Regions from separate parts of the Peribacillus sp. YIM B13477 genome, predicted to be linked through region 2. Evidence: riboswitches for the same ligand, from Rfam matches in the RefSeq annotation. Region 2 holds a riboswitch; each other region holds the start of a gene.
What was found. Region 2 has a riboswitch for preQ1 ahead of queC (7-cyano-7-deazaguanine synthase QueC). Riboswitches for the same ligand answer to the same signal wherever they lie in the genome.
Positions count from the first base shown of each region.

Region 1: linked by a shared signal. The riboswitch ahead of ACFX4H_RS20800 (QueT transporter family protein) and the one ahead of queC (7-cyano-7-deazaguanine synthase QueC) in region 2 are both predicted to bind preQ1.
Region 3: linked by a shared signal. The riboswitch ahead of queF (preQ(1) synthase) and the one ahead of queC (7-cyano-7-deazaguanine synthase QueC) in region 2 are both predicted to bind preQ1.

Region 1 is NZ_JBHZPD010000008.1:48,779-55,480, reverse strand. Features, by position in the region: gene ACFX4H_RS20815 (DUF3892 domain-containing protein) at 18-317, shown strand; gene ACFX4H_RS20810 (CBS domain-containing protein) at 401-1,213, opposite strand; gene ACFX4H_RS20805 (YbaK/EbsC family protein) at 1,314-1,838, opposite strand; PreQ1 riboswitch class I at 2,010-2,054, shown strand; gene ACFX4H_RS20800 (QueT transporter family protein) at 2,061-2,546, shown strand; gene ACFX4H_RS20795 (TVP38/TMEM64 family protein) at 2,670-3,326, shown strand; gene ACFX4H_RS20790 (PAS domain S-box protein) at 3,443-5,074, shown strand; gene ACFX4H_RS20785 (cadherin-like beta sandwich domain-containing protein) at 5,128-6,621, opposite strand.
Region 2 is NZ_JBHZPD010000003.1:24,046-30,747, forward strand. Features, by position in the region: gene ACFX4H_RS11790 (SRPBCC domain-containing protein) at 1-167, shown strand, start outside; gene ACFX4H_RS11795 (SRPBCC family protein) at 197-637, shown strand; gene ACFX4H_RS11800 (TetR/AcrR family transcriptional regulator) at 813-1,382, shown strand; gene ACFX4H_RS11805 (DUF4260 domain-containing protein) at 1,434-1,781, shown strand; gene queE (7-carboxy-7-deazaguanine synthase QueE) at 1,826-2,554, opposite strand; gene queD (6-carboxytetrahydropterin synthase QueD) at 2,547-3,017, opposite strand; gene queC (7-cyano-7-deazaguanine synthase QueC) at 3,017-3,682, opposite strand; PreQ1 riboswitch class I at 3,737-3,779, opposite strand; gene ACFX4H_RS11825 (hypothetical protein) at 4,407-4,622, shown strand; gene pgsB (poly-gamma-glutamate synthase PgsB) at 5,406-6,587, shown strand; gene pgsC (poly-gamma-glutamate biosynthesis protein PgsC) at 6,603-6,702, shown strand, end outside.
Region 3 is NZ_JBHZPD010000008.1:127,556-134,257, forward strand. Features, by position in the region: gene qoxB (cytochrome aa3 quinol oxidase subunit I) at 1-957, shown strand, start outside; gene qoxC (cytochrome aa3 quinol oxidase subunit III) at 957-1,553, shown strand; gene qoxD (cytochrome aa3 quinol oxidase subunit IV) at 1,555-1,839, shown strand; partial or broken gene ACFX4H_RS21180 (YfmQ family protein) at 2,158-2,601, shown strand; gene ACFX4H_RS21185 (BA3454 family stress response protein) at 3,080-3,214, opposite strand; gene ACFX4H_RS21190 (EamA family transporter) at 3,460-4,317, opposite strand; PreQ1 riboswitch class I at 4,448-4,493, shown strand; gene queF (preQ(1) synthase) at 4,598-5,098, shown strand; gene ACFX4H_RS21200 (aspartate kinase) at 5,301-6,647, shown strand.

The sequences.
Region 1 (6,702 bases), on a different contig from region 2:
TAGGAGGTGTCTAAAACATGGACCAATTTGAAGAAGCCTATGAGTCATATAAGCAGCAGGGAACACCGCAAGCAAACCAAAGTGATTCAGCAGCAGGAAAAGAAGAAATCATCGCCGTAAGGAAAAATGAAGAGGACAATATTATCGCCATCAAGACGGACTCCGGCCGTGAACTCGACTACCCCACAGCCCTTGCGGAAGCCAAAGCTGGCAACCTGGCCAACGTTGACGTCTTTCATAAATATGGTCGTGACATATTACGGAGTGAGCCCGATGGAATAAAAGAAAATAACCTGGATCAACTGCCGGAGTTTTGAGTTATTCGGGGAGACTGCCTGATACGGGCAGTTTTTTTCTATCTGATGCGCAAAAAAAAAGAACCAGCATGATTAGCCGGATCTCATTTTTCATAAGGATAGGATTCAGAGATTTCGAGCAGTCGGCCGCAGGACTCGACAACCTCGATGATTTCCATCCATGACATGTCCAGACCCAGTTCATTAGCATGGGAAATCTTATCCCGTAATTTTCGGATGGCATTCGCATCCTTCTTCCCTTTACTTTTGGAAGGGATTTGGAAGAAGTGCCTCAATTCTTTATCTTTATGTATAATATCGAATTTATCACTGATTTGCAGGCACTCTATTATATTGATATCCTCATTTTTATCGATTCTCCTTTTATATAGTTCGGTTGCCTTCTCTAAACGGTCTTCGCTGATCATTGGATACCAGCTGCCATCGCCGAATCTATCCAGGATGATATCGCTCATCCTCATCTCCAATAAGGTAATATATCCGAATATCAACATTCTGATCGGAGGCTTTTGGAGGTCAGCATGGGTAATCAACATTTTAATTGAATTATTCTCTAATACGAACACCCTTGTCTTATTCTTAAAAATATGGAGAAGCTGGATCAAAGGGGTTGAATTCGAAACCATTTCCCTTGGTGAGAAGTTTCTCATATATTCAGAAATACTTCCCTCACCTAGTTCTTGCCTTTCTATATATCCGATGATTTCCCCTTGATCTTGGACTGCCAATATATCAAAATTCTTTTTTTTCATTGCTTTCTGGATATCCAGCGCCAGATCATTTTTATGGCAAAACTCAAGCTCCTGGGCAATGCTCTTAACCGTTATATTTTCTTCATAAAGAGTTTTAAGACTCAGATAGCTGCCATTGCTTTTTCTTTCGCTTCCATTTAACATCTTTCAACCTCCGATCAGGAACACTTTCTGCCCGTTTTCAATAATAGAAATGAATGCGGCCCCCCGCAAATAAAGTTCACTTTAGTGGACTCCATCCCATTCAACAAATGCCATCAACTGCATTTCCAGCCTCCGTTTCCACATTCCCCTTTTCTTCCCACCCCTTACAAACATCCACCCAATCCTTGGCACCTGAATATTCAAATAATTCAGCGAGTTTAAGTTCTATTGCAGAGTTTGAACTGCCGCAAGCCGGAAACAATGACTCGAAGCGCTTCATCGATACATCAAGAAAAACAGCTAAATCGTTTGCCAGGCCAAACGGGCAAACGCCTCCGATTGCATGGCCGGTCTGTGCAAGCACTTCATCAGGTGAAAGCATTCGTGCCTTGAAACCGAACGTCTGACGAAATTTCTTATTATCCACTTTCGCGTCCCCTGCGGCAACGACCAAAATCGCGTGTTCACCTTCCCCTTTAAAGGAAAGGGTCTTGGCAATCCGCGCTGGGATAACACCGATGGTTTCCGCTGCTTCAATTACCGTGGCACTAGATGTTTCGAACTCCTTTACGTCGCCTTCCCGATTCCATTGTTTAAAATGGCTTTTGACACTTTCGATCGACATATTAATATTCACTCCTTTTTATGTACATATTGAAATAATATCATCCTTCATTGCAATAATTCAAAATCCAATTGTGCTGCTTCATCTGATTGGAAACCTATAATTAAAACCATTCTTTACAAATTGACGAAACAAGCTTACATGGGCTACTATTAATCATCGGGTAAACGCCTGCACGTGGTTCGTAACCATCCCACGATAAAAAACTAGGGAGAGAGTAAAATGAATGTTCGTACACTCGTGATAAACGGGTTATTGGCTGCCTTGTATGTGGCGGTCTCATTGGTGTTTAAACCAATAGCTTTTGAGATGTTCCAATTCCGTGTACCGGAAATGTTGAATCATCTGATTGTATTCAATAAAAAGTATATCTACGGTATCGTTGGAGGAGTCTTCATATCGAATCTGCTCTTTTCGCCGATGGTGCCATATGATTTGATTTTTGGGGTGGGCCAATCCCTGCTCGCCTTATTGCTTGTCATTTATGTTTCTCGTTTCATAAAAGGCATTAAAGGACGTATGGTCGCTACGATTATCTTTTTCACGTTCACAATGTTTTTAATTGCAATTGAACTGAACCTTGCCTTTGGCTTGCCATTCTGGCTAAGCTGGATGACTACAGCTGTCGGTGAGTTCGTTGTCCTTTTGATTGGAGCGCCAATCATTTATGGAATGAACAAAAGAATTCAGTTTGAAAAGTGGCTTTAAAAGGAATCTTCGCGCCGTTAAGCCACTATAATGGAAAAGAGCTGTCTGCATGATGCGGCAGCTCTTTTTTTTCACCATTGAACTCGAAAATGATAAACTATTAGTAAGAATGGTGGTGGCCCTTTGAAAAAAGTCCTGACCCTAATCGGTCTACTTGTAATCGCAATTTTTATATACTCTAATGCAGAACTGTTCACTTTGGTTTGGAAAAGTGATTTGGATTCTGTTATTGGCATATTGAAGGAAAATCTCTTGCTTACATTTATTGTGACATTCGTATTGATGTTTGTACAAAATTCTTTTACAATCATCCCCTTAATTTTGCTCCTGACCATCAATGTCACGATATTCGGATTCATATATGGCTATCTATGGAGTTGGTTTACAAGTGTTGTTGCCTCAGGATTCATTTTTTATGCAGCAAGAAACTGGTTTCAGGAGCTTCTTTTAAAGAAGATTGGTGAAAAGTGGCAAGAATCTGTAGTGGAGCATGGCTTCATGTACGTGTTTACAGGCAGGATTTTCCCGCTTATCCCCACAAGCTTAATTAACTTGGCAGCCGGAGTCAGCACCGTCACTTTCAAAGACTATTTATTGGCGACGGCACTTGGCAACCTTATATACTTTTTCTTCCTATCACTGATTCCTTATGGACTGCTATCTGTCGAAATGAACCAATATACGCTAGCTGCTCTTGCACTCCTTTTCTTACTATTCTTCATGGTCTATAAGCGTGCAAAAAAGAAGAAGAAACTAACCTTCTTCAGAAAAAACAGGTGACCACATTGGCCCCTGTTTTTTTATTTAGAGATTCTGCATATATTTTTTTCCGATAGTTTGTTAAAATGTGTATGTATTTTTACCTTTGAAATGTCTTAAAAACAGGGAGAATCTCCATGTCCAAACGCTCCATCTTAGCAATATATATCCTATCCGGGATTCTTACATTAGTCGTATTCGACTATTTTTTAACTACAAATATCCATAATAAAGAGGTCTTCATTCAACTCCAAAGGGCGGAAGGCATTGTTTTCCTTTTATCAATAGGCTTAATTCTATATCTTTATTTAGCTAAAAAGGAAGAATTCAAACGATTAAAAGAGGCGGAACAGCGTCGGCGCACACTCATCAATTCAATGGTGGATTTCGTTAATTTCAAGGATGGGGATGGCCGATGGCTTGAATCCAATACCTTCGGGCTGCAATTATTTCAATTGGAGCATGTAGATTATAAGGGAAAAAGAGACAGTGAGCTCGCAGAATACACCGAATTTTATAAAGAATCGTTGATCTACTGTGAAATTTCCGATGAAGAAACGTGGGTAAAGGGGGAAATTACTAGGTGCGAGGAAATCATCCCTCTTCCCGATGGCAATCACAAGACCTTTGATACGATTAAAGTTCCCCTGTTCAATGAAGATGGTTCACGTAAAGGCTTAGTCGTCATTGGCAGGGATATATCTGAAAGAGTTGTCGCGGAGAATCAATTATTTGATAGCGAACAACGCTATAAATCATTGTTTGAGCACAACCCTTATCCAATGCTGATGCTTGATTTAAATGGAATGATCACGACCGTGAATCCAAGGTTTGAAACGGTAACAGGCTTTCAACAGGAAGAAATACATGGCGCTTCATTCATTAATTTGAATTTTTCAGCAGAAGACGCGGAATTGATCCGTACATCATGCCAATATGTCATGGAAAACCAAAAGGGGATCAAAAAAGGGAAAGATATAGAATTCCTGACGAAGTACGGGAAGTCCATCTTACTTTCTTGTACATTTGTCCCGATGATGGTTGGCGAGGATTTAGTCGGAATCATTACTTATGCTAAAGAAGTCACTCAAATTCGAGAAACCGAAGCACGCTTAAGAAGAACCGAAAAATTATCGATAGTCGGCGAACTTGCCGCAAGTGTAGCCCACGAGGTACGAAATCCGCTGACTTCTTTAAAAGGTTTCGTCCAACTGCTTAAAAAGAGCGACCATCCCTATGAACAATACTACACGATCATGTTAAGTGAATTGGACCGGATTAATCTTATTGTAAGCGAATTACTCGTTCTGGCAAAACCACAGGAACTTCCATTCAGCAAACATCAAATCATCGACCTGATGAATGATGTCAAAACCTTGTTGAAACCAGAGGCGGACTCGTACCCCACCAAAATATCAATATCTGTCAAAAATGAAATACCGCTTCTATTATGTGAGGGAAACCAATTAAAACAAGTTTTCATAAACATGCTCAAGAATTCCATGGAGGCATCCGCCGACCACATTTGGATTGATTTTGAACGAATGAACAATAACCTTTCCATCACCATCAAAGATAACGGTAGCGGAATAGAAAAAAACCGCATAAAACATCTTGGAGAGCCTTTCTATTCTTCAAAAGAAAAAGGAACCGGATTAGGACTGACAGTCAGTTGCCGAATCATTGAGGCGCATCGGGGAAAGGTCCGGTTTAACAGTGAACTGAACCAAGGAACTGAGGTCCAAATCATTTTGCCCATAAAAATATGAACTTCGAGGACAAGCCTGAACCTTGTCCTTTTTTTGCAGGATTCAAAACCATCCTATTTTATCAGAGAGGTGAAGAATTCCTTTATATTCCCAAAGAATGAAACCGTCTCAACAGGTTGTTTCCCATTAGTCTGACCTTCTGAATCATTGGATGTTTCGCTCTCCGTCATACCAGCTGTACTCGTTTGCGCTGCCTCAACTTCCACCTCTTTTGTTTTGACATCATCCATGGTTTCTTCCTCATCCATTTCAACATCCATGTTCTTTTCGAAAACAAGGACGTAAGTACGACGCTCCCCATCCTTTGAAACGGTAACGGAAATGGCCGTTTTCGCTTTATCCTTGATCTTCACTTTTGCACTGCTCGCACCGTCATATTCAATCGTTGCTCCGCTGGCATTTGTCGTTGCATTCAATTCGACTGAAGAAATATCATTATCGACCTCGATATGATAGGTATGCTCATTAGATTCAAAAGATTTGTTCCATACGCCGGATGACACCGTCAGACTGTTCAACACTGGTCCATTATTGCCTTCCTCGCCTAAAGAATCTGCGGACGTTACTTTCTCAACAGAATCCGTTTTCACTTTTTGTGTTGAAATACTTTCATTTTGCTGTGCATTCGTTACTTCACTGACACCACCGCTTGGCTTTTGATTATTGGAGGATTCCGCTGATGTTAAAGATGTTTTACTCCCCTTATCCGAGGATCCTGCTGATGGTAAAGATGATTTATTCCCCTTATCCGAGGAAGGATGGGCTTTACTCGTTCCTGTTGAAGGCTCCTTTTGGACTTCATCCTCTTTTGGAGCAGCTTTCGATTCCGTTTCCTTAGCTGCGGCTGCAGCCCGTGTAATCGTAAGTGTATATGTTTTTTCATTTCCATTTTCTGCTGTAACGGTTATCTTCACCGTGGTCTTACCGACTGGAAGGGTAACCTTTACACCTGCACTGGTTGCATCCTTTCCATTCACCTTTACAATTGCCTTACTGTTACTCAATGTCGGAGTTACCGTAACCGACTGGACTTCATTTTCAACTGAAGCATGATAAGCTGTCACTTTAGAATCGAATGTTAATGAGCCTTTTGATAATCCAATCGATGTTAAAAGGTTATCATCACTTTCATGTTTTTCGACCTTGAGAGTATAGGTTACGGTTTCATTTTCCCCATCGCTGACGGTGATTACAAACGTATTCATGCCAGTGTGAAGTGTTAAATCCTTCAATTTACCATCCGTCATTTTGACACCATTCACATATATGGCTGCATTCTCGTTAGGGCTTGCTGCAAGCAAGGTGATCTTTTCCACATCATTCCCCACTGTTGAACTATAGTCGTGTACATCTTCTGTAAACTTTTGATCCAATGCCATACCCTCTATCTCTAGCTTTGAAAGACTATTTACCGTTTGTGCCTCTTCCAAAATGACAGAAGTGCCTTCCGCAGCTTCTGTCGCTGGCATATAAGTGGATGTTCCCATCCCCACAAGGGAACCAACCAAGATCACCTTCACACTTGTTTCTTTTAATCCCTTCTTCATCAAAACCTATCCCTCCAAATTCCTTAAACATGATAGGCTCAGATTACTAAAGGAACCTTAATTATTTCTTAATGGAGTTTA
Region 2 (6,702 bases):
TTCTTAGGCTCGAGGAGCTATTGGAGACGGATTTCATATATGATGACAATACCTTTGAAGGCTTGAATAATGGATGGCCAGCCCTTTTAAGTAACCTGAAGAGCTTGCTTGAAACTGGACGGACCCTGCCGCCCATATCAGTAGACTGGGATAATGGAAAACAATAAAAACAAATCGAAAGAGAGTTGAGTTAGTAATGGATACTCAAATAATCACGAAATTCAAGATCGCCAAGCCAACGAATGAAGTGTTTGAAGCCATAGTGAATCCTGAAAAAATCGGGAATTTCTGGTTCTCATCGAGTTCGGAAAGATGGGAAAAAGGCCGGACACCTACATTGAGATACAATGAATACGATGCAGAAGTGGTCATTCATGTATTGGAAGTAGAGGAAAATAGGAAGATCGTGTTTGCATGGGGCGGAAATGATCAAGAAACGATTGTTGCCATTACACTAAAAGAGTTGGATAAAACGAGTACGATCATTGAAGTGAACGAATCAGGATTGAGTGAAGACGACCCTGAAATAATAAACAAAATGATCGGACAAAAAGAAGGTTGGGTATATACATTAACCTGTTTAAAGGGTTATTTAGAAAATGGCGTTACTACTTTGAGAGCATCATTAGTTTTTTAATAAATTGCATAAACCCTCAATAAACTGGGGGGTTATGCTTTGCAACACTGGTGAAACAAATGGCATAATCCCACTTAAAAACAGTACTTTATAGTTCGACCTAATAATTGACATTTGAAAATCCGTGAGCTATCATCCTAATTAACCAGTGGTCAATTAATAAGGAGGTGACAAGATGTCGCCAAGGAAATCGGCAGGTCAAGAATTATCCAGGGACATGGTGTTGAATGAAGCTAGAAACCTTTTTGCAGCGTTAGGGTATTCGAATGTCTCGATGAGGCAATTGGCTAAATCATTGGATTGTAGCCATGGAGCCATTTATTATCATTTTAAAAACAAGGCGGAAATATTTTATAGTTTGGTGAAAACGGATTTTTCCGTTTTGAATTCTTCAATCGATGATATCATCCTGTCGGAAAATGACCCTTCCGTAAAAATGGAAAAGATTTTATTGTGCTTCTTGGAGTTCGGTTTAACCCAACAGAATCATTATTCCATCATGTTTTTATCGAAGGAAAAGGAAATTCAGCAGTTACTTCAATTCGATTCTAATAAAACATACGAAAAGCTAATCCAGTCCTTGACGGATCTAACGGACAACAAACTGAATCCTGCATCCATTTGGTCGATTTTTCTTTCTCTTCACGGATTCATAACTTTTTACATTAATTCTGAACTATCTTATCAAGATGTAAAAGGTTTAGCCTATTTTCATGTAAAAAATATCACCAAGAACATCATATAATTTTTTCGGAAATTATTGACCAATGGTCAATTAAACTTTGGAGGTTATGAAATGGTGAAGAAATTCCTTCATATTGAAGGACTTATGGTCCTTTTAGCGGTGATTTACATCTATTCGTTATATGAATTCAGCTGGTGGATTTTCCTTTTGTTGATTTTGTCCCCTGATGTTTCCATGCTGGCCTATCTGATCAATGACCGGATTGGAGCAAAGGTTTATAACGCATTCCATACTTATATCGTGTCCATCCTCATGATTTTGTTAGCCATATTCCTAAAGTCGGATGCATGGGTGATGATTGGTTTAATTTGGACCGCACATATTGGAATGGATCGCTTATTTGGATATGGCCTTAAATACACATCATCCTTCAAAGCTACACACATGCAAAGGTTGTAATAAGCTTAAAAGGCAGTGTGATTAAACATCACACTGCCTTTACTTTACACACCCCGCTTGTTACCCCATATATAGGTATGCAGCTGGGGCAGGACTTTCACATCATTCAATTCATCATCCGCTATCACTTTATCAATTAACTCTTCGTACTTCTTCAATAGGCCGCTGATCAATTGACGATCATCCGCCGTCCTGCTGTCGTCATTGCCGACCTGCAGATAAAAGGGAATATCCGGGTAACGCCCATGTACATGTTTAGCATATTGATAATCTTCCTCGTTAAAGACGACGATCTTCAATGAAACATGGTTTTCTGGGTTTCGATTGGCAAGATTCGAGATGATTTGGTCAAGCACGGTAAAGTCCGTGTCCATTCCAGAGCTCGGCGGCTTAGGTGAGATAGTCAGTTCATCAATATCGAGAAACCAATCCTGCCATCGGCTCCCTTGTGTTTCGACCCCTATTTTCATTTTATTTTCATGTAAGATCGCTATCAAGCCGTTTAGGTTTTTCAACAGGGCCGGGTTCCCCCCAGATATCGTCACGAAGGAAAAACCGGAACCCCCAATTCGCTTCAGCTCATCCCATATTTCATCGGCAGTCATCTGAACGGTATCTTCCTTACCTGTGCCATCCCAAGTAAAAGCGGAATCACACCAGGAACATGAATAATCGCAGCCGGCCGTCCGAACGAACATGGTTTTTTGACCAATGACCATTCCCTCTCCTTGGATGGTCGGCCCGAAGATTTCCATTACCGGGAGTTTACTCACTTTCCATCCACTCCCGTCTGGCTTCGGCATAGCTTGTCGGCGTTTCGTACAGTCGAACAAATTCGACTCTAGCACCCTCATATTCTTTTAATGAAAGGGCTTCGGCCATTTTTTCATAAATCCAGACAACCATATTTTCAGCTGTTGTATTCATGAGCGGCAGGGTTTCATTCAAATAACGATGATCCAGGTGGATTTCGATGTCATTTTTCCATATATCCTTGATGTCACCAAAATCTATCATCAACCCGCGTGAATCCGTATACCCGCTCAATCCGAAAATGACTTTATACGTGTGGCCATGAAGGTTCTTGCATTTCCCTTCATAGTCATGCAGATGGTGCGCCGCGTCAAAGGTGAATTCCTTACTTACGAGAACCCTCTTGTTTGTATACTTCAATTGGCTGCGCTGAATATCTTCATCTATTTTTTGGAGTTTATCCACTATCTTAAAACCGTACATCATGAAAGCACCTTCCGTCTGCTTACATAGTCATCCAGCCCTTTTTTCCGCAGATTACATGCCGGACAATCTCCACAGCCATCGGAGATGATTCCGTTATAGCAAGTCAGGGTCTTTTCGCGGACAAAGTCGAACGCGCCAAGCTGGTCAGCAAGCTCCCATGTTTCCTCTTTATTAAGCCACATTAGCGGCGTATCAATCACGAATGACTGGTCCATCGATAAGTTCAAGGTCACATTCAAAGATTTAATGAATACATCGCGGCAGTCAGGATATCCGCTGAAATCCGTTTCACAGACTCCTGTGACAATATGTTTAGCGCCAATCTGACTCGCCAGCACTCCGGCAAACGAAAGGAACAGCAAATTCCTCCCTGGCACGAACGTCGACGGCAGCTCCCCTTCTTCTCCGTCCGCCACTGCAATATCACTTCTTGTCAATGCATTCGGGGCCAGTTGGTTCAGCAGCGACATGTCAAGGATATGGTGGTTCACTCCCAATTCCTTGGCAATGTTTTGAGCGCATTCGATTTCCAAGCTATGCCGCTGATTATAATCGAACGTCACCGCTTCCACTTCCTCAAATCTCTCCAATGCCCAAAACAGGCACGTCGTACTGTCCTGTCCTCCGCTAAAAACAACCACTGCCTTTTCTTTCTTCTTCATTCTATAAAACTCCTTTTTACGGAAAAAAACAGCACCCTAAGAATAGAGCACTGTTTCTCCTTAGTTTTTTTGAGAGGGTAGCTAGAACCTCTTCCGCCTTAACGCGGAATATTATATTTTTCCAAGTCAATAGTAACTTGAAAATGATAAGAAATCAAGATGTTTATATAAAGTGAACATTAGACCTGATGGCAAATTTGGTTAACTTTTCATTACTTAAAAATCACATTAAAAATCCGATAAAAAAGAGTGAATAAAATATCGGATAAAGGGGTCAAATAATTTGAAAAGCATTAAAGCCCGTATGCGGGAAATTGCTTTTTTTCCTCCCACATAAGGGAAGTTTCATTTTCATAAATTCGGGGAATATATAACTATACACAATAATGAACCATTAAAAAGCAAATCTATCAAAAGCGGCTGGAAGTGAATATTTTCCTTTGTTTTCAGAATATTTAGTGTATAATGAATATAAGGAATATTTTAACTCAAATAATCATTGCTTCCAATACCCGCTTTAAATCCCGACATTCCCTTTCAATACCATGCACGGTCACTTACTCAGCAAGGATCCATTACATGCTTTTTCTCGAATCAAACCATTCACAACTTTATTCACACAAAAACATAATTTCCACTCCAAAATTGCAAAAAAAGGTTAAAATTCACCAACGATATGTTACTATTAAACTAAGACCTTTTAACCCCATAAGGAGGAATTCATATGAAACGTTTTTTCAAATTCATCGCAGATTTTAACGAAAGAAAAGCATTGCAACGGGAAACCAAAGAATTCTTTCGCAAAGAATACGAAAATTATATGAAGATGAATCCTGACAATCAACGTAAAAAAAGGAGATTAGCTCCTAGATTTTATGTGATTGATGGCGGTAAAAAGGACTCCACCCTTGAGATTTCTGACAGAAAGAAATCAAGTTAACCTGATTCCTTCATAATTCAGCTACCCATGCTGTAACTCAAGACCCACAAAAGGTAAATCTATCCATGATTAACGGAGGTCCGTGACCATTCCATTCATTTACAATATATAAGCCGAAAGCCCAGATATGCTTCTGGGCTTTTTTTATTTTTCATTCTTGTATAAACACTATATCTATAGAAGAAACTAGGTATTTTTTAAAAGAAATGGGTTAACTTTAGTTCATTTCATTTTTTAGGTAAAAGGTCAATTATAGACCCATGGGTATTCCCGAAGAAAATACTAAAAAAAAGAGATGTGTTCTTTTACTCATCTTTGTCCATATTCAAAAGAGTTCAACTAATTGAGTCGTTAGATGCAATATTTCACATTGAATGACAAATCCATAAAAATTATAACGTTTATGTCAAACAATGGGTATAAACAATTAACAAACTGTAATAAACCTCACTTTTTTAAAAAAATATTATTCAAATTTAGCCATTATGAATTAGGTTCAAATGCTCATAAAACCATTTTGATTCTGACTGAAATGGGGCTTTATTAAACTTTCCATAATTTAGTGTAAATGAAACCTCGATTCCCTCGATTACCAGCCATATCTTTGTACTCATAAAATAATTCATCCCATTAGATACTATTACACCCTAATATACATATATTTGAAAAAGCTGATGATAACTATATTACGATAGAATAATTGGCTCTTGCCTATTAAGTTTAAAATCATGTAGTGTGTATTCAGTAATTCAAATATTTGAAAAAAAGAGAGGTTAAAAAAAAATGGCACCAATATTTATTTGTGCGATCTTTTTGCTTGGCTATGGCATTTTTGAACAAAAACGCCATCAGAAGCGTCTCGACTCCATCCCGGTACGTGTGAATGTGAATGGGATTCGAGGGAAATCGACTGTAACGCGTCTAATTACAGGTGTGATCCAGGAAGCAAAATACAAAACAGTAGGTAAAACAACCGGAACATCAGCAAGAATGATCTATTGGTTTACCGACAAGGAAAAACCGATTGTACGCCGCCCGGAAGGACCCAACATAGGAGAACAACGGCGTGTAGTTAAAGAAGTTGCCGACTTAGGCACGGAAGCACTGGTTTGTGAGTGCATGGCCGTACAGCCTGACTATCAACTAATCTTCCAAAACAAAATGATCCAGGCAAACATCGGGGTCATCGTGAATGTATTGGAAGACCATATGGATGTCATGGGACCGACTATGGATGAGGTTGCTGAAGCCTTCACTGCTACCATTCCCCATAATGGTCACTTAATAACCATCGAAAGTGAATATTTGGACTTTTTCAAACAAATCGCCAAAGAACGCAACACAAAAGTGATTGTTGCAGATAATTCAAGAATTTCCGAGGATTTCTTACGCGAATTCGACTATATGGTATTTCCGGATAACGCATCACTAGCCTTGGCCGTTGCGGAAGCTTTGGGAATTGATGAAAAAACGGCTTTCCGCGGCATGCTGAATGCACATCCAGATCCAGGGGCCATGCGGATCACCAAATTCGGAGATCGCATCCAGCCAACTTTCTTTGTCAATGGCTTTGCTGCAAACGACGCGGCATCGACGCTGAACATATGGGAACGTGTCAATACGTTCGGATACAGCACAGAACCTCCTATCGTCATCATGAACTGCCGTGCAGACCGTGTGGACCGTACCGAGCAGTTTGCTAGAGATGTATTGCCGTACATAAAATCCGAAATCGTCATTGCCATTGGTGAAACTACATCACCAATCACGAAGGTATTCGAGCAAGGTAAATTGGATACTAAAGAATATTGGGATTTAGAAAACTGGTCAACTGAAGAAATCGTGGCCCGTCTGCGCCCATTGATGAAAAATCGCATCGTCTACGGTGTCGGGAATATTCACGGTGCAGCGGAACCATTAATTGAAGCATTCATGAAATCTAAAACAAAGCAAAAAGCAAGTTAAGTAGGAGGAACCTTAATGTTTGGATCGGATTTATATGTAGCCCTAGTACTGGGAGTAACGCTTAGCCTTATATTTTCAGAAAAGACGGGTGTCGTACCCGCAGGACTTATCGTGC
Region 3 (6,702 bases), on a different contig from region 2:
TTCTATACAATGGGTCACGGTGCAATGGTTAATGGTATCTTCTCGATTACCACGATGGCAATTGCCGTACCGACTGGTGTTAAGATTTTCAACTGGTTGTTCACACTTTGGAAAGGTAAAATCGTATTTACCGTTCCAATGCTATACTCTTTAGCTTTCATTCCGATTTTCACGCTCGGTGGGGTAACAGGGGTAATGCTTGCCATGGCAAGTGCTGACTACCAATACCATAATACAATGTTCTTAGTAGCTCACTTCCACTACGTTTTAATCCCTGGTACTGTATTTGCCGTACTTGCTGGTTTCACGTACTGGTGGCCAAAAATGTTCGGTTTCATGTTGAGCGAAAAAATTGGGAAATGGTCGTTCTGGTTCATTACAATCGGCTTTAATGTAACCTTCTTCCCGATGTTCATCACTGGTTTAGATGGGCAGGCACGTCGTATGTATACGTACTCTGAATCAACAGGGTATGGTCCATTGAATATGCTCTCTTTCGTTGGAGCGATTGGCTTGGCAATAGGTTTTGCACTTATTGTGTACAATATCTATTGGAGCACTCGTTATGCGTCAAGAAATATTTCAAACGATCCATGGGATGCACGTTCTCTAGAGTGGGCTACACATACTCCAATCCCTGAATATAACTTTGCAGTTGTGCCAACAGTTGCTTCTACAGAAGCATTCTGGGATGCAAAGAAAAAAGGCTTTAAATTATTTGGCGGTAAAGTAGAAAAGATTCATATGCCAAATAACAGTGGCGTGCCGTTTATCATGAGCTGTATCTTCTTCGTTTGGGGCTTTGCATTGGTATTCAGCATGTGGATCATTGCAATCATTGCAACGATCGGTATCTTTGCTTGTATGATTCACCGTTCATTCGAAAAAGACCACGGACGTTATATCTCTGTTGAAGAGATCGAAGAAACTGAAAATAAATTGCGAGGTGCTAAGTAATGAAAATAGATAACTCGCTGCCACTAGAATATAGCACGGAAGAAAATCGCTTAAAGATTTTTGGATTCTGGATTTTCCTAGGAGCAGAAATAGCTCTTTTCGCTACACTGTTCGCCACTTATTTTGTATTAGTTGATGGAACTGGAAATGGTCCAACAGGGGAACATCTTTTTAAAGTGCCAACCCTGATGTTTCAAACAATCTTTCTTTTAACCAGTAGTTTTACCATTGGTCTTGGAATCAATGCAATGAGACTTGGCAGGCAGAAAGCAACGATTGGTTTCTTCATCATCACCCTTATTCTTGGTTTAGGCTTCTTGGGAGTCGAAATTTATGAATTCGTGGAGTATGTACATGAAGGAGCAACCATTCAAACAAGTGCTTTCTTATCTAGTTTGTTTACATTACTAGGTACGCATGGAGCTCACGTTACACTTGGTTTATTCTGGGGAACCTTCATCATCATGCAGATCAAAAAGCGCGGTATGACTCCAGAAACAACAAACAAGGCTTTCATCTTTTCACTTTACTGGCATTTCTTGGACGTTGTCTGGATTTTCATCTTCAGTTTCGTCTACCTGAAAGGAATGATGTAATATGAAAGAATTATTCCCACGGGGCCAAGTTATGGGATTTGCCTTTTCACTAGTCCTGACTTTGGTCGCACTATCAGTTATTATGTTTGATCTCTCACTTAAAATGGGTGTGATCATCCTTCTTGTTACAGCTTTCATGCAAGCTGCACTTCAATTAGTTATGTTCATGCACGCAGGTGAGTCTGAAGATAAAGCATCGATTTATACAAACGTTTATTACGGATTGTTCGTTGCATTGGTTACAATTTTCGGTACAATGCTAACAATGATTTGGGGATATCAATAATCGATTCCGGAAAAGCTGGGTGTCTTGATGACGCCCAGTTTTTTTGATTTTTAAACCGGTCTATCCATTTCATTCATGGAAGTTTGTTAACAAGGATTTGGCCGAAACCATATTGGTTAGTATAACCATATCGCAACATTATATTTATAATGGGAAATTTTCACTTTCGAAGCGCGCCCGTACGTTTAAGTGCAATGTTTTGCTAAAGTAAAACGTTAATAGAACGGACACATCTACTAAGAAAACGATCAGCCACTTTTGATATAATAAGTTATATAAGAATTAATTAATAAATGTAGCGTAGATGATGAATTGACATTGCCGGTTTTGATTGTGACAATTATTATCTTAAGTTTGTTAAAATATTGGTTTCTTGACTTCCGACAGATGCAGTTAATTGGATTATCAGTAAATTTAAAATACATTCAGAAATTAGTGGCGGGAATACAATCGTAACCTTTGACGGAAAACCTTTGGAAGGTGAAGAAAAAATTCAAGTTATTAATTATTTTAATAGCGCTATTTTTGAAGAAAAATCATATATTCCTGGGGAATGAGGAATTGTTTTTACATCCAGAAAATAGTGGGACTCCATTGGTCATTGATACTAAAAGAGGCAAAAAGGATGTTAGGTTATTTGTATATATTTACAGCGACCGCGTGGATGTAGTTAAACAGTACTAGAAGAAGCTCATTTCTTATAGTCTGTTTTCAGATAGCCTTCAAGAACGTTCCATGCCATTAATAAGAAATTTAGTTTAATAGAACATTAAAAAGACGGTCCTTAAAATACCGTCTTTGAGTTTATAAACAAAAGGGCTCTAACTAAACTTTAAAACATAGTTGATTGGAGCGGGTGTGCGAGACTCCTGCGGGAAAAGCGAGTCCAAGGGAGCACTGCGGGCGCAAAGGCACCGGGGAGGCTCCCGGACCGCCCGCGGAAAGCGAGTGCCTGGAGTGGAAATTAACGGTTAAATTGTCTACAGCTGAGACGCGCCTTAAAAATACCTTCTTTTTTATAAGGCTTTTAATATAATTCCAGTTCAAAGATATTTTTTCATTATAAAAATTCTGGTACACAAACTGGCATCTTGATTCTAGTGCCTTTTGAAAAAAACAATTAAAAGTGTTTTTAAGTAGGAGGGAATTGCAAGAGGGTCGTTAATCGTGCATATGAAAAGTATTTGGGATAGTATTTAAGGTAATAAAAAAGCAGGTATCTATTGCGATGCCTGCTTTTTTATGCTTTCCACTGTTTTTCAACTTGATGAAGGGCTTGTTGTAAAATTACTTCATGATCAGTACCCGGTTTAGCAAGGACGTTAGTTTGATAAGATTTTCCTTGGAAATCAACTGTTACTGTAACTTTTACCATTATGCATCTTTCCTTTCCTAATTCAGAATTAAATGAGGTGGTTGTACCTATTTCTTTTATACCCGTGGCAGAAGGATAATCAAACATTTCAAAAGCTAAAATCGTGAGAATTAATATTCAAAATTATCTGATATTTTAAGTGAAGTGTCAACACTTTTTTTTGACATGCCCCATTTTCAGTTTTTTTAAAAAAACGACCTGGCTTGTATACATGACAGCCAGGTTGTTTTTAAAACGAACTATATTCATATTTTAGTTAAAATAATACCGATTAATGCTGCGAGGACACCAGCAATTTGATAGTTTTTTAGTTTTTCCTTGAATATATAACATCCAGCGAATACGACAACCAAACAGTTCAGGCTGACGACAGGGAAAATGATGCTTGCGATGCCAGTGTTCAACGCAAAGAAATAACATCCATAGCCTATCATGCTTAAAAAGCCTACTAAGGAACCGATTTTGACTTCCTTTAGCTTGATTTTTTCTTTTTTAAAGGCTAGAGCCGAAAGAAGATAAAGCATTCCGCCTCCATACATTGATACAAGGATATCAAGGGAGTTTAATTGAAGACGTGTTGATGTCGTCATAAGAATGCCGAGCACACCAAAAGATAAGATGGAGAGTAATGTGTGCATCATCCATGGGACATATTGATGATTACCTTTTGCATTAGGTGTATATTGGATGACTAATGTAGCGATAAACATGCAGGCGATTCCACTCCACTGCAAGGAAGAAATATGTTCGTGAAAAATTAAAGCTGCACAGAGAATGGGGAATATGGCATTCGCTGCGATTAATGGAGATGTCAAGCTTGCCGGACCTTTTTCAAAGGCGCTTGCCATCTGGATGTTACCATTGGCGTTCAGTACACCAATTGCTGCACCAAGCATGATGGACAGCCAGTTCAGCTGCAAACCATCCATTAATACTCCATAAACAATGGACAAAATAAAAGCTGAAAAATAAAAGAAAAATTGGATATGTATCTTGGAATACCCTTTTCCGCTGCTCCATTTAAAAATGCTGTTATTGATTCCGAAACATAAACTCGTGATGAGTGCCGCAAAAATCCACATTGACTTAATCTCTTCCTTCATGTAGGATAAACTTCTTCTACATTTTAAGCTGAATCCCGTTAGGAATCAAACCAAATTTAAAATGTATGATTGACAGATTAGATATTTTTTTCTATATTTACTATGACAATTTTAAAATATTTCCCGATAAACGGGAGAGGTTCATAGCATCACCCTCTTAAAAAAACTATGGCTTTGATATTTTTTGCGAATCAACCATATCTTTGAGGAGATATGGTTTTTGTTATATAGAGGCCCATTTTATGAATCTCCCTGAAATGTGGGATTAGGAGGACTTTTCATGTCTGGAAGAAAAGAAGAAGAATTAAAAAAAGATATCACACTGCTTGGGAATCAAGGAACAAAATATACATTCGACTATGCTCCTGAAATCCTTGAGTCATTCGACAACAAGCATCCGAACCGGGACTATTTCGTCAAATTCAATTGCCCGGAATTCACTAGTTTATGTCCAATCACGGGCCAGCCGGACTTTGCTACCATTTACATCAGCTATATTCCCAGTGTGAAAATGGTGGAAAGTAAGTCTTTGAAACTCTACTTATTCAGCTTCCGCAATCATGGTGATTTCCATGAAGATTGCATGAACATCATCATGATTGATTTAATCGAATTGATGGACCCTAAATATATTGAAGTCTGGGGCAAGTTTACACCTAGGGGCGGAATTTCCATCGACCCTTACACGAATTATGGGAAACCTGGTACGAAGTATGAGGAAATGGCGAATTACCGCTTGATGAATCATGACTTATACCCGGAAACCGTGGATAATCGCTAAAGAATAGGAGGGACAATGGGCATATGCCCGTTGTCTTTTTTTAGTTTATAGCTAATTTCGATCAGTGGTTCTGTCATTTGTCCTTTTTAAAAGTACAAATGTCCTCCTATAATGGAATTTTCACTTGATTGTTTCGAGAAAAAGCGTAATAATAGGGAGAGTTAATTTTGACAGAATATTTACGAAAATAGGGGATGTCGAGATGAAAGTTGCAAAGTTTGGTGGAAGTTCACTTGCGTCAGGTGATCAGTTGAGGAAGGTATTCGAAATTGTTGTTTCTGATCCAGAGAGGAAGATTGTGGTCGTTTCCGCTCCAGGAAAACGCAATTCCGATGACATAAAGGTGACGGATTTATTGATTGAAGCTGCGGAACAGCAGCTGCGCGGGGATAACGGAGAGCATTTGATAGAAGATGTTGTATCCCGCTATGCGAGCATTGCTGAAGAATTGGATATATCCGAGAGTGTCATCACAGGGATTCATGAAAATTTAATGGCGCTGCTGCATGCAGATCAAACTAACCCAAAGCGCTATCTGGATGCCTTGAAGGCAGGTGGCGAGGATAATAATGCGAAGCTGGTCGCAGGTTATTTCCAAAGCCTTGGAGTGGAGGCACAGTATATCAATCCGAAGAAGGCAGGCTTGATCGTAGCGGATGAAGGTGGATTTACCAGGGTGCTGCCAGAGTCTTATGATCGGTTATATGCTCTGCGTGATGAGCCGGGAATCGTTGTATTCCCAGGATTCTTCGGATATACGTTAGATGGTGATGTGTTAACCTTCTCAAGAAGCGGTTCCGATATTACGGGTTCGATTCTTGCTAATGGGGTCAAAGCTGATTTGTATGAGAACTTTACGGACGTGGATGCCGTTTATGCTGTGAATCCAAATGTGGTTTCCAATCCTAAGGGAATCCGGGAACTAACCTATCGTGAGATGCGTGAGCTTTCTTATGCAGGTTTCTCGGTATTTCATGATGAGGCGCTGATTCCTGCATTCCGGGCGGGAATACCTGTCCATATCCAGAATACGAACAATCCGGCGGCGCAGGGGACCCGCATTGTGAATACACGGGATAATACGAACGGGCCTGTTATTGGGATTGCAAGTGATAAAGGATTTTGCAGTATTTACATTAGCAAATATTTGATGAACCGGGAAGTTGGTTTTGGCCGGAAACTGCTGCACATCCTCGAGGATTATGGAGTTTCATATGAGCATATTCCATCAGGCATCGATGATGTGACGCTTATTCTAAGGCAGGACCAGATGAAAGGGGATGCCGAAAAGAAAATCATTTCCCGAATCAAGAAAGAGCTTCATGCCGATGAAGTGAATGTGGAACATGATCTTGCCTTGATCATGGTTGTAGGGGAAGGAATGCGCCATAATGTCGGTACAACGGCAAGAGCGTCAAAAGCCTTGGCCGAAGCAAAGGTGAATATTGAGATGATCAATCAAGGCTCTTCGGAGGTAAGCATGATGTTCGGTGTGAAAGGGCACAACGAAGAGACGGCAATTCAGGCATTATATCACGAGTTCTTTTGAGTATGAGCGTTTAGGGACCTCCTTTTAGAAGGAGGTTTTTTTGATTGATCTTTTA